2 regions of the Idiomarina loihiensis L2TR genome follow, and region 2 is predicted to be linked to the other one. Evidence: predicted binding sites of a transcription regulator. Region 2 holds the regulator's gene; the other holds the start of a gene.
What was found. The regulator FliA, encoded in region 2, starts transcription of late flagellar genes. The targets are predictions, from matches to a motif close to CTAAAGNTNNNNNNNNNNNNGCCGATA.
Positions count from the first base shown of each region.

Region 1: the regulator FliA is predicted to act here: its motif matches at 2,590-2,616, upstream of IL_RS09315 (DUF5610 domain-containing protein).

Region 1 covers NC_006512.1:1,946,591-1,951,202, reverse strand. The annotation lists gene IL_RS09340 (serine hydrolase domain-containing protein) at 1-888, shown strand, start outside; gene IL_RS09330 (DUF1801 domain-containing protein) at 1,149-1,577, shown strand; gene IL_RS09325 (GNAT family N-acetyltransferase) at 1,620-2,084, shown strand; gene IL_RS09320 (N-acetyltransferase) at 2,123-2,548, shown strand; gene IL_RS09315 (DUF5610 domain-containing protein) at 2,674-3,270, shown strand; gene IL_RS09310 (hypothetical protein) at 3,447-3,767, shown strand; gene IL_RS09305 (hypothetical protein) at 3,764-4,000, shown strand; gene IL_RS09300 (hypothetical protein) at 3,997-4,311, shown strand; gene IL_RS09295 (zinc-dependent peptidase) at 4,353-4,612, shown strand, end outside.
Region 2 covers NC_006512.1:1,197,464-1,202,075, forward strand. The annotation lists gene IL_RS05715 (protein phosphatase CheZ) at 1-148, opposite strand, end outside; gene cheY (chemotaxis response regulator CheY) at 162-545, opposite strand; gene IL_RS05725 (RNA polymerase sigma factor FliA) at 583-1,308, opposite strand; gene IL_RS05730 (MinD/ParA family protein) at 1,301-2,173, opposite strand; gene flhF (flagellar biosynthesis protein FlhF) at 2,230-3,564, opposite strand; gene flhA (flagellar biosynthesis protein FlhA) at 3,577-4,612, opposite strand, start outside.

The sequences.
Region 1 (4,612 bases), 750 kb from region 2:
AGACCGTGGCGCGTGAAAAATGAAGTAGAGACAAAATTTTCTTTGGGTTCAATGAACAAGATGTTTACAGCAGTTGCGGCGTTACAACTTATTGAACAAGGCAAGCTTAAATTTGAAGACAAACTGATAGATTTCGTAGACACCAGTTGGTTGCCACAAGGAGAAGTCGAAGCAATAACGGTTCGTCACCTCTTAACGCATACTTCAGGCTTTGGAAACTTTTTTAACGACGAATTTAATAAAAGCAACAAGGAAGCTTACCGGGATCTAACTGCCTATAAACCACTTGTATCCAGCTCTCCATTGCTATTTTCGCCGGGTACACAGAATAGATATAGTAACTCAGGAATGCTAATGCTTGGGCTTGTTATCGAAAGCGTAACGGGTACGTCCTATTATGACTACGTACAAGAAAACATTTACAACAAAGCTGGGATGATAAATACAGGTAGCTTCGAGTTGGATTCATCAAATCAAAACTTAGCTACTGGCTACTTGAAACGAAGCTACAGTGATGACTGGGTTAACAGCATTTACACCAGAGCAATTAAGGGCAGCCCAGCGGGCGGTGGTTTTTCTACCGTGGGGGACTTACATAAATTCGCTATAGCATTGACTGAGTATAAGCTACTTAGCAAGGAGCTTACTGAAGAAGCATACAGTGAAAAAACCGACTACAACTCCGCGTTTTGGTATGGTTATGGTTTCTCTGTTAGCGGCGAGCCGAATAATCGAATTGTTGGTCATGGTGGCGCATACTTAGGCGTGGATGCGCGTTTAGACATATATTTAGATAAAGGATTTATCGTGGTTATTTTAGCTAATCAATCTAACACTGTAGCGCCTGTCAGAAGAAAAATTAATGAGCTCATCACAAGATATCGTTAATTTAAATGCTGACAAACCAAAACAGCGGAACAGATAAGGCCGGACAAAGGAACAAACTGAATATGGAAATTATGACAGCCTTTATAACCGTAATTGTTGTTTTGGTACTCGTAACAGCTCTCTACAAGATAGCGCCGCACAGGGAGCCTGGGTCGTCGCATTTGATACCGGTGACCACTGGGCTTTTACGAAAGAATTGGACGATGAACTCGCCAATGAACAACTGAGCTAAGCACTGACTTCACGAATAGAGGCGCGCAATGTCAGAAATAGATGAATCAAACGCTTGCGCGGACATACAAGCCAAATTTACTTCCTACCCGGTAGAGGCACAAAGGCAGCTTGAAAATGTTCGCAGCCTAATTTTTTCAGTAGCCGAAGAAAATGCTTTGGGCGCTGTTGAAGAGACTCTCAAGTGGGGCGAGCCTAGCTATCTTGTGAAAGGCGGTAGTACAATCCGAATGGACTGGAAGCCAAAAGATCCCGATGTCATTAGGGTTTACTTTCATTGTCAGACAGTCTTGGTCGAAACCTTTAAAGAGGTCTACCCGGATGAATTCCAGTACGAAGGAAAAAGAGCTATTGTTATCCCCTTAAGTGCGTATCCTGCGAGCGGACCATTAAGTCATTGCCTCCAGATGGCGCTGAAATACCATAGCTTGAAGCAACGACCATTACTTGGAGCTTGAGTTGGTGACACTCGCAGTAGTATTAAATTTCGGGAGGTTTCGGTGATTATCAGGAAAATGGAAGAGAAGGATCTTGAAGCTGTAAGCGCCATCTGCTTAGCCTCGTTTCTTCAATCTGTAGCTGATAGCTTATCTGATGAAGGCGTATCAACCTTCTCAACAATTGCCGCAAGTCATTCGTTCGGTGAGCGAATGAAGGGCGATAATTTGATGCTTGTTGCTGAAAGCGACGGTAAAACTGTGGGCGTGATAGAGCTCAAACAAGGGCGTCACGTAGCAATGTTATTCGTTAGTTCTGACTACCAGAAGAAAGGTGTGGGTAAAAAATTGCTGGCAGCTGCGTTGGAACACGCGAGAACCGATATTGTAACGGTTAGCGCTTCTCTGTCTTCCGTACCCGCTTATGAGAGCTATGGTTTTGAGTGCAAAGGTGCTACAGGAGAGTCTAAGGGGCTGATTTATCAGCCGATGGAAATTGAACTTAACAGTTCAATGCACGCAAAATAAGTGTGGCAGTTGGGTTACAAATAGTGAGGGAAAGTAGGGTGATTCGGGAGTATCAGGAAGCAGATCTTGAGCGGGTTTTGGAAATATGGCTCTCTGCATCAATAAAAGCTCATAGTTTTATAGAAGCGGAATTTTGGGAGTCAAAGGTTAGCGACATGCGTGAGATGTACATTCCTGCATCGGAGACCTTTGTATTCGAATTTGAAGGGGAAATATACGGTTTCTATAGTCTTTATGAACACACTTTGGCTGCAATTTTTGTAACTCCAGGTGCTCAGGGCAAAGGAATCGGAACGCTCTTACTTAATGACGCTAAGAGCAGGCGAGAGAGCTTGCAACTTGCGGTTTACAAAGGTAATTCCCCGAGCATAAGTTTTTATGAAAAGCATGGATTTATTTCAACGGACGAAAAAGTTGATGAGCATACGGGGCACCCTGAGCTCATTATGGAATATACATCTTAATGCTGTGCTCGAACTCTCCTGATAAAAACAAATAAAAAAGGTTAAATTTTAACCGGAAGCTGCCGTTAACAAGTTACGGGCTATACTAAAATCAAGCTATAGCCGAACTTTTCAGGAGCAATATTATGTCAATTACTACAGGTAATAGCACCTCCGTAACGGGTTCTGGTAAACAGAACAGTCCGGCAAAAACCGACGACAACCGCAACAGCATGAAAGAGATGGCAGCGCAGTCTAAGCAGGCAAATAATGCTGGCATTTTGCGCGCTCATGAACGGGTATCGCTGAACAGTAATAATGACTCGCTCAGCTTACTGTACAAAACGGCGCTGGAAGGCATTAACGCCGAGCTGGAACCAGTAATGGGCAAAAACGCCACGCAGAAAATTTACGACTCCGGCGTTGATACTTCTCCTGAGGCCACGGCTGATCGCATTGTTTCTTTTGCGACCAATTTTTATGGCCGCTACAAGGAAATGAACCCGGGCGAATCGGAAGAAGAAACTCTGAATAATTTCATGGAAGCTATTACTGGCGGTATCGAAAAAGGCTTTGATGACGCCAAAAATATTCTTACAGGCTTACAAGCATACGAAGGCGAAGTCGAAAGTGGTGTCGACAAAACCTACGATTTAGTAATGAAAGGCCTGGAAAACTTCCGCGAGAAAATACTGGAACAGGCGGCTAAGTCAGAAGAGTCTGAAAATAGTGCTGAGGACTAACCTCAGCGCTTTGCTCCCCGAATACACCTCGGCTAAGTACTTTCGATAAGTTCAGCATCTAACCTTTGAATTGTTGATGTAAAGAGTCGTCAAGTGAAGTAAAGGTGCTGGTAATTTTTTAATTTCAACAGGTAAGATAGTCCCCTTTGACTCTATGCAATACAGAGGACATACCGTTGACGCCCCCTGCTCACAACACAGATATTGTAGGAAAGTTTATTGATGTGTCTTTGTATCGGGAGCTTGCCGAGAAAATACCGGATAGAAATCTGGAAATTATTGAACAGATTCCCCAGAAAGATAAAGAGCAGATAGTTAATGCTTACAAACCCTACCTGAATGGCATGGAACTCAGCCCTTTTGCCGTCACCTTAGGCGATAACGTGCTTTTTACAAATTCTGTTGGTACTGTCTACTACGTTGATTTTGACTTTGGTGTTTTCGATATGGGTAGATCTCTCGATGAGTTTGTTGCTGAGTTGAAGAACGGGTTATGAAACACGAACTATGGACTGAAGGTGAAAACTCACAGACGTTTTGTCTTTCCGGCCCTCGAGGTGACAGTGCCCGTGGCTTGTTAGGGCCTGGAGCGAAGCTTGCCTGGACCTGCGAAGCTTCATCTTACTTTGAAGCTATGACCAAATATTACGAGTATATGGGCTGGGGAGAATACATAAGTGGCTTCCCGGAGCAGGATAAAAAAACATATAAAGAGCTGGGTTGGCAATGAAACTGAGTATTGGAATAATAATCGCTATTTGCCTGGTGATATTGGGTCTATGGGCTGCTGATATTGCTAGTGATCGTGGCAATAAAGTAAAAATTACGGAAGCTGTATCGGCTTACAGCAATTGGGAATGTGGTTACTCCAATAAACCGGGGTGCAGCGTTGTATTCGATGTTCCGGCCGGAACTGACCATGACGTTAAACGTATACGATACGGCAAAGACTTTATGGCCATTCAGATTAACCAGGATGGTTTAAGCGGCTGGGTGTTTTCAGGGAAAGGAGTGCAAACCCATGCGAAGCCAAGTAGTTAATCAATTTCACTATTGCGTTTTTGTTCAACGCCGAGAATGCCATGTTTAAACGATTACGTAATTGGTTTGAGAACAGACGCATTAGAAAAATGGGTTTCACGATAAGTGAGTGGGAGTCAGCGGTAGCTGACTGGCCGGTAATGGCGCGCTATCAAGGCGCGGAGCGCGATGCTCTGCGAGATATGGCGCTTCGTTTTCTGGTTCGTAAAAACTTTGCGTCAGGCGGGGATTTTCAGTTCACCGATGCGATGTGCCTAAAAATAGCAACCATGGCTTGTGTGCCCATTTTGCACCTTGGATT
Region 2 (4,612 bases):
ACTGGCCTACAGAGGTAAACAACTTGTCATTACGACGGTTGTAAACATCTTCCAGTAATTGGTTAGCCTGCTGTTGTTTCCCGTCTTCAAGCAAGGCTACTAATTCCTTGGCTTGCTCCAGAGAAATATCATGGGCGTTATCAGACATAGTCGTTCGCCCTTTAGCTGATTCGTTCGAAAATCTTGTCGAGCTTTTCTTTCAACGTTACGGCTGTAAATGGTTTTACAATGTAACCATTTACTCCAGCTTGAGCTGCCATAATGATCTGCTCTCGTTTGGCTTCCGCCGTTACCATTAACACCGGTAAATGAGCCAGATTATCGTCTTTGCGAATTTCACGCAGCAAGTCGATTCCCTGCATACCCGGCATATTCCAGTCGGTTACGACAAAGTCGAAATCACCGTTCTGCAACATGGGCAATGCGGTATTACCGTCATCGGCTTCCTGTATATTGGTAAAGCCAAGATCACGAAGTAAGTTCTTAATGATTCGTCTCATTGTAGAGAAGTCGTCCACAACGAGAATTTTCATATTTTTATCCAAAGCACCCTCCACTGAGGCTCTCGATTACAACCAAAGTTTATTCAACCCAATTTTGCATTCGCGACTTCAGTCGCAACATTGCCTGACTGTGAATTTGACTGACTCGTGATTCACTCACGCTCAGCACTTCACCTATCTCTTTTAAATTCAATTCTTCGTCATAATACAACGAAAGCACCAAAGCTTCACGTTCTGGTAACGAAGATATTGTCGAAACCAGCGCTTTATGAAACGCAGCATTCTCAACATCTTTTTGCGGTTCATAAGCTGAACCCGTTACCTGCTCTGGCATGATAGCATCTTCTGATACACCAAGATCTTCAATACCAACGATTCGTCCCGTGCTGACATCCCGCAAAATATGATGATATTCATCCATACCCATATTCAGCTTTGCGGCCACTTCCGTGTCTTTTGCATCGCGTCCGGTTTCATTTTCAACCTGACGAATGGCTTCCAGTACGCGCCGATGATTACGATGAACCGAGCGCGGAGCCCAGTCACCACGACGAATTTCGTCCAACATAGCACCACGAATGCGAATGCCGGCAAAGGTTTCGAAACTGGCGCCTTTACTGTTATCAAAGTTACGCGCAGCTTCTAATAAGCCAATCATGCCTGCCTGGATCAAATCATCCACTTGCACACTGGCTGGAAGTCTAGCCATCATATGGTGTGCAATACGCTTAACCAGCCCGGTATGCTGTTCAATAATAGCATTCCGGTTGTCAGCAGTGGCGGCATAAACGGCAGCTTTATTCATTGGCAACATCCCGCTTACTCTCGTTATCGGCAGAAGTTATCAATTGTTCAAGAAAAAATTCTAAATGCCCGCCGGCTTGAGCGGGAACAGGCCAGTCAATGGCTTTCTTAGCCAAAGCTTTTATCGCTAAAGAAGCCGGCGATTTTGGGTAAGCCAGTACCATAGGTTGTTGTTTTCTAACAGCTAAACGCAAGTTGTCATCAAAAGGTATAATCGCGGCAAGCTCTAAAGCAACGTCTAAAAACCGATCGGTTACTTTAGTTAATTTATTGAACAATACTTGTCCGTCGCGCAGATTTCGTACCATATTGGCAACCACCTTGAATTTAAACAGGCCCTGCTCCCGGCTCAATACTTTTATCAGTGCATATGCATCAGTAATTGATGTGGGTTCATCACAAACCACTAATAAAACATCCTGTGATGCTCTGGCAAAGCTGACAACGGTATTACCAATACCCGCTGCAGTATCGACAATTAATACGTCATAGTTCCCCTGAAGCTGGCTGAAGGCTCTAATTAACCCGGCGTGTTCAGATTCGCTCAAGTCCACCATAGAGCGCGTTCCCGATGTTGCCGGAACAATTTTGATTCCCGCCGGGCCTTCAATCAGAATATCCTCTAACTCGCACTGCCCACTCAACACATGAGACAGGTTGCGCTCAACCCGCAGGCCTAACATAACATCGACGTTAGCCAGACCTAAGTCGGCATCCAGCACTAATACTCGTTTGCCCTGCTTTGCCATTGCGATAGCCATATTCAGCGACACGTTGGTTTTCCCAACGCCGCCTTTACCACCAGTTACCGCAATAACTTTTACTTTCGATTGTTTCATTCTTCGCAGACCGCTTGCTTGATCCATCGGGCGTATCTCTTTTCTGACTAGATTGATAACAGCTTCATATTATATTGACTCATTCAGCGAGAAAACGCCTCATTCCAGTACGATTTTGGCACGTCTGACACTGAGGAACAAATGCTTTTATCAAGCAGGCGCTCGGCCTCGGCAACCATAAAGTTCGCATCCGCTACCCGAATGTCTTCAGGCACTTGCTGGCCATTTGTTAAATAACCAACCGGTAAGCCATGTTCTATAGCTACGCTGATACTCTCACCTAAACTTAAGCATTCGTCCAACTTAGTGAAAATACAGCCAGACAAAGGCAGTGCTTTAAATTGCTTAACAGCATCCATCAGCACCTGGCTTTGTGATGTTGCAGACAACACCAGGTAAGGACGAATCCGCAATCGTGAATTCTGAATAAGCTGGCTTAACTGTTCGTTCAAACGCTTGTCGCGTTGACCCATGCCTGCCGTATCAATCAAAATAAGACTTTTTTGACGTAGCGCAAGTAAAGCATCTGCCAGTTCCTGTGCATTTTTTGCCACTTTGACCGGACACCCTATGATACGACCATAGGTTTGTAATTGTTCACTGGCACCAATACGAAAGGTGTCGGTGGTAATTAAAGCCACTTTATCGGCACCATGGCGTTGCGCATAACGAGCGGCTAACTTCGCAATGGTCGTGGTTTTACCGACACCGGTAGGGCCGACTAACGCAACCGCTCCACCGCGCGTCAAAATGTCGTCAGAGGTCGTATTCAGCTGACCTTCTAATAAATGCAGAGTCTGTTCCCAGGCTTCATCATCTGATCCGCCTTCAGGAATAAAACACGCAATCTGGTCGGCAACTCGTTCGCTCAAGCCCATATCCATTAACCGATTCATCAGCATAGAGCGGGTTGGTTCTTCACGATCCATTTCTTGTTTCATCAAGCCGCTCAACTGGTGTTCCAGCAATTGACGAATACCATTGACCTGAGAGCGCAGTTCAGCAATGGCCTGGGAGTCGTCGGCTGCCGGTGCGTTTACTTGTTCAGGAAAAATATCGTCGCTGAGTTGAGAAGCGTTAAATTCTTGTGGCTCGGCTTTCGGTTCTGGCCGTTTGGACGCTTCAGCAACCGCTTGCGTAGCAGAGCGTTGCGCAGGCTGTTCAGCCTGTGCCTGACGCTGTAACAATTCCTGCAAAGATTCAGCCGGCACTTCTGGCGTCTTTGACGCAGCCGGCTCATTTGGGGCCTGCTCAGCCATTGGCTGTGCCTGTTGCGCATCGGGGTCAATGGCTGCAACCAGCTCAATACCACCGTTTACTTTCTTATTGGACAGGATAATCGCATCCGGACCTAAGGTTTCTTTAACCTGTTGTAAACCACGGCGCATATCTTCGGCAAAAAAGCGTTTAATCTTCACAAGCGACTCCCGTTACTCTTGTGTGGCGGTTTGTTCACCACCGTTTTGTTGTCCACCAATTGAGCTGACAATGCGAATCTGTTTATCATCCGGTACTTCCTGATAGGACAACACGCGCATACCATCGGTAGCGTGACGCGCAAAACGCGCCATGGTTGACCTTAAAAGCCCCGAGGTCAGCAGTACTGAAGGCTCACCATTCATTTCCTGCTGCTGATGCACTTCGCGTAATGACTGTTGCAGGCGTTCGGCCAAACCAGGTTCGATTCCGGCGCCTTGCTGATTTCCGTCATTACCAGCCATTTGTAGTGACTGATGCAACATCTGTTCCAACTCTGGTGCCAAAGTTATGACAGGCAATTCCGCCGCCCCTTCAGCAATGTCCTGAACAATTAACCGACGCAGTGAAATTCTGACTGCAGCCGTCAGTACTTCTGGGTCCTGGCTGCGTCCTGCATACTCAACCAAAGTTTGTACAATGGTGCGCATATCCCGAATCGCGATGCCCTCGTCCAATAAGTTTTGCAGTACTTTCACAAAGTTACCCAGTGACAATAAATCCGGAATCAGCCCCTCAACCAGCTTAGGATGAGTACGCCCCAGACGGTCCAGCAATTCTTGTGCTTCTTCGTGACCCAGCAACTGAGATGCATGGTTGGTTACAATCTGACTTAAGTGCGTAGCGACTACGGTTGCAGCGTCAACCACGGTATAACCCAGAGTTTGGGCGTGCTCGCGTTGCTCAGGACGGATCCAGACAGCATCCAGCCCAAAGGCCGGATCTTTTGTCTTCTCACCGTCCAGCTCACCGAACACCTGGCCCGGGTTAATCGCCATCTCCCAGTCATGACGAATTTCAGCTTCACCCATGGTCACACCCATAAGAGTAATGCGGTAACTGTTGGGGCCTAAATCGAGGTTGTCCCGAATATGTACGGCCGGAACAAGGAAACCAAACTCCTGAGACTGCTTCTTACGTACACCTTTAATGCGTGACAGCAATTCACCGCCCTGCTGCTTATCCACCAAAGGAATTAAGCGATAACCA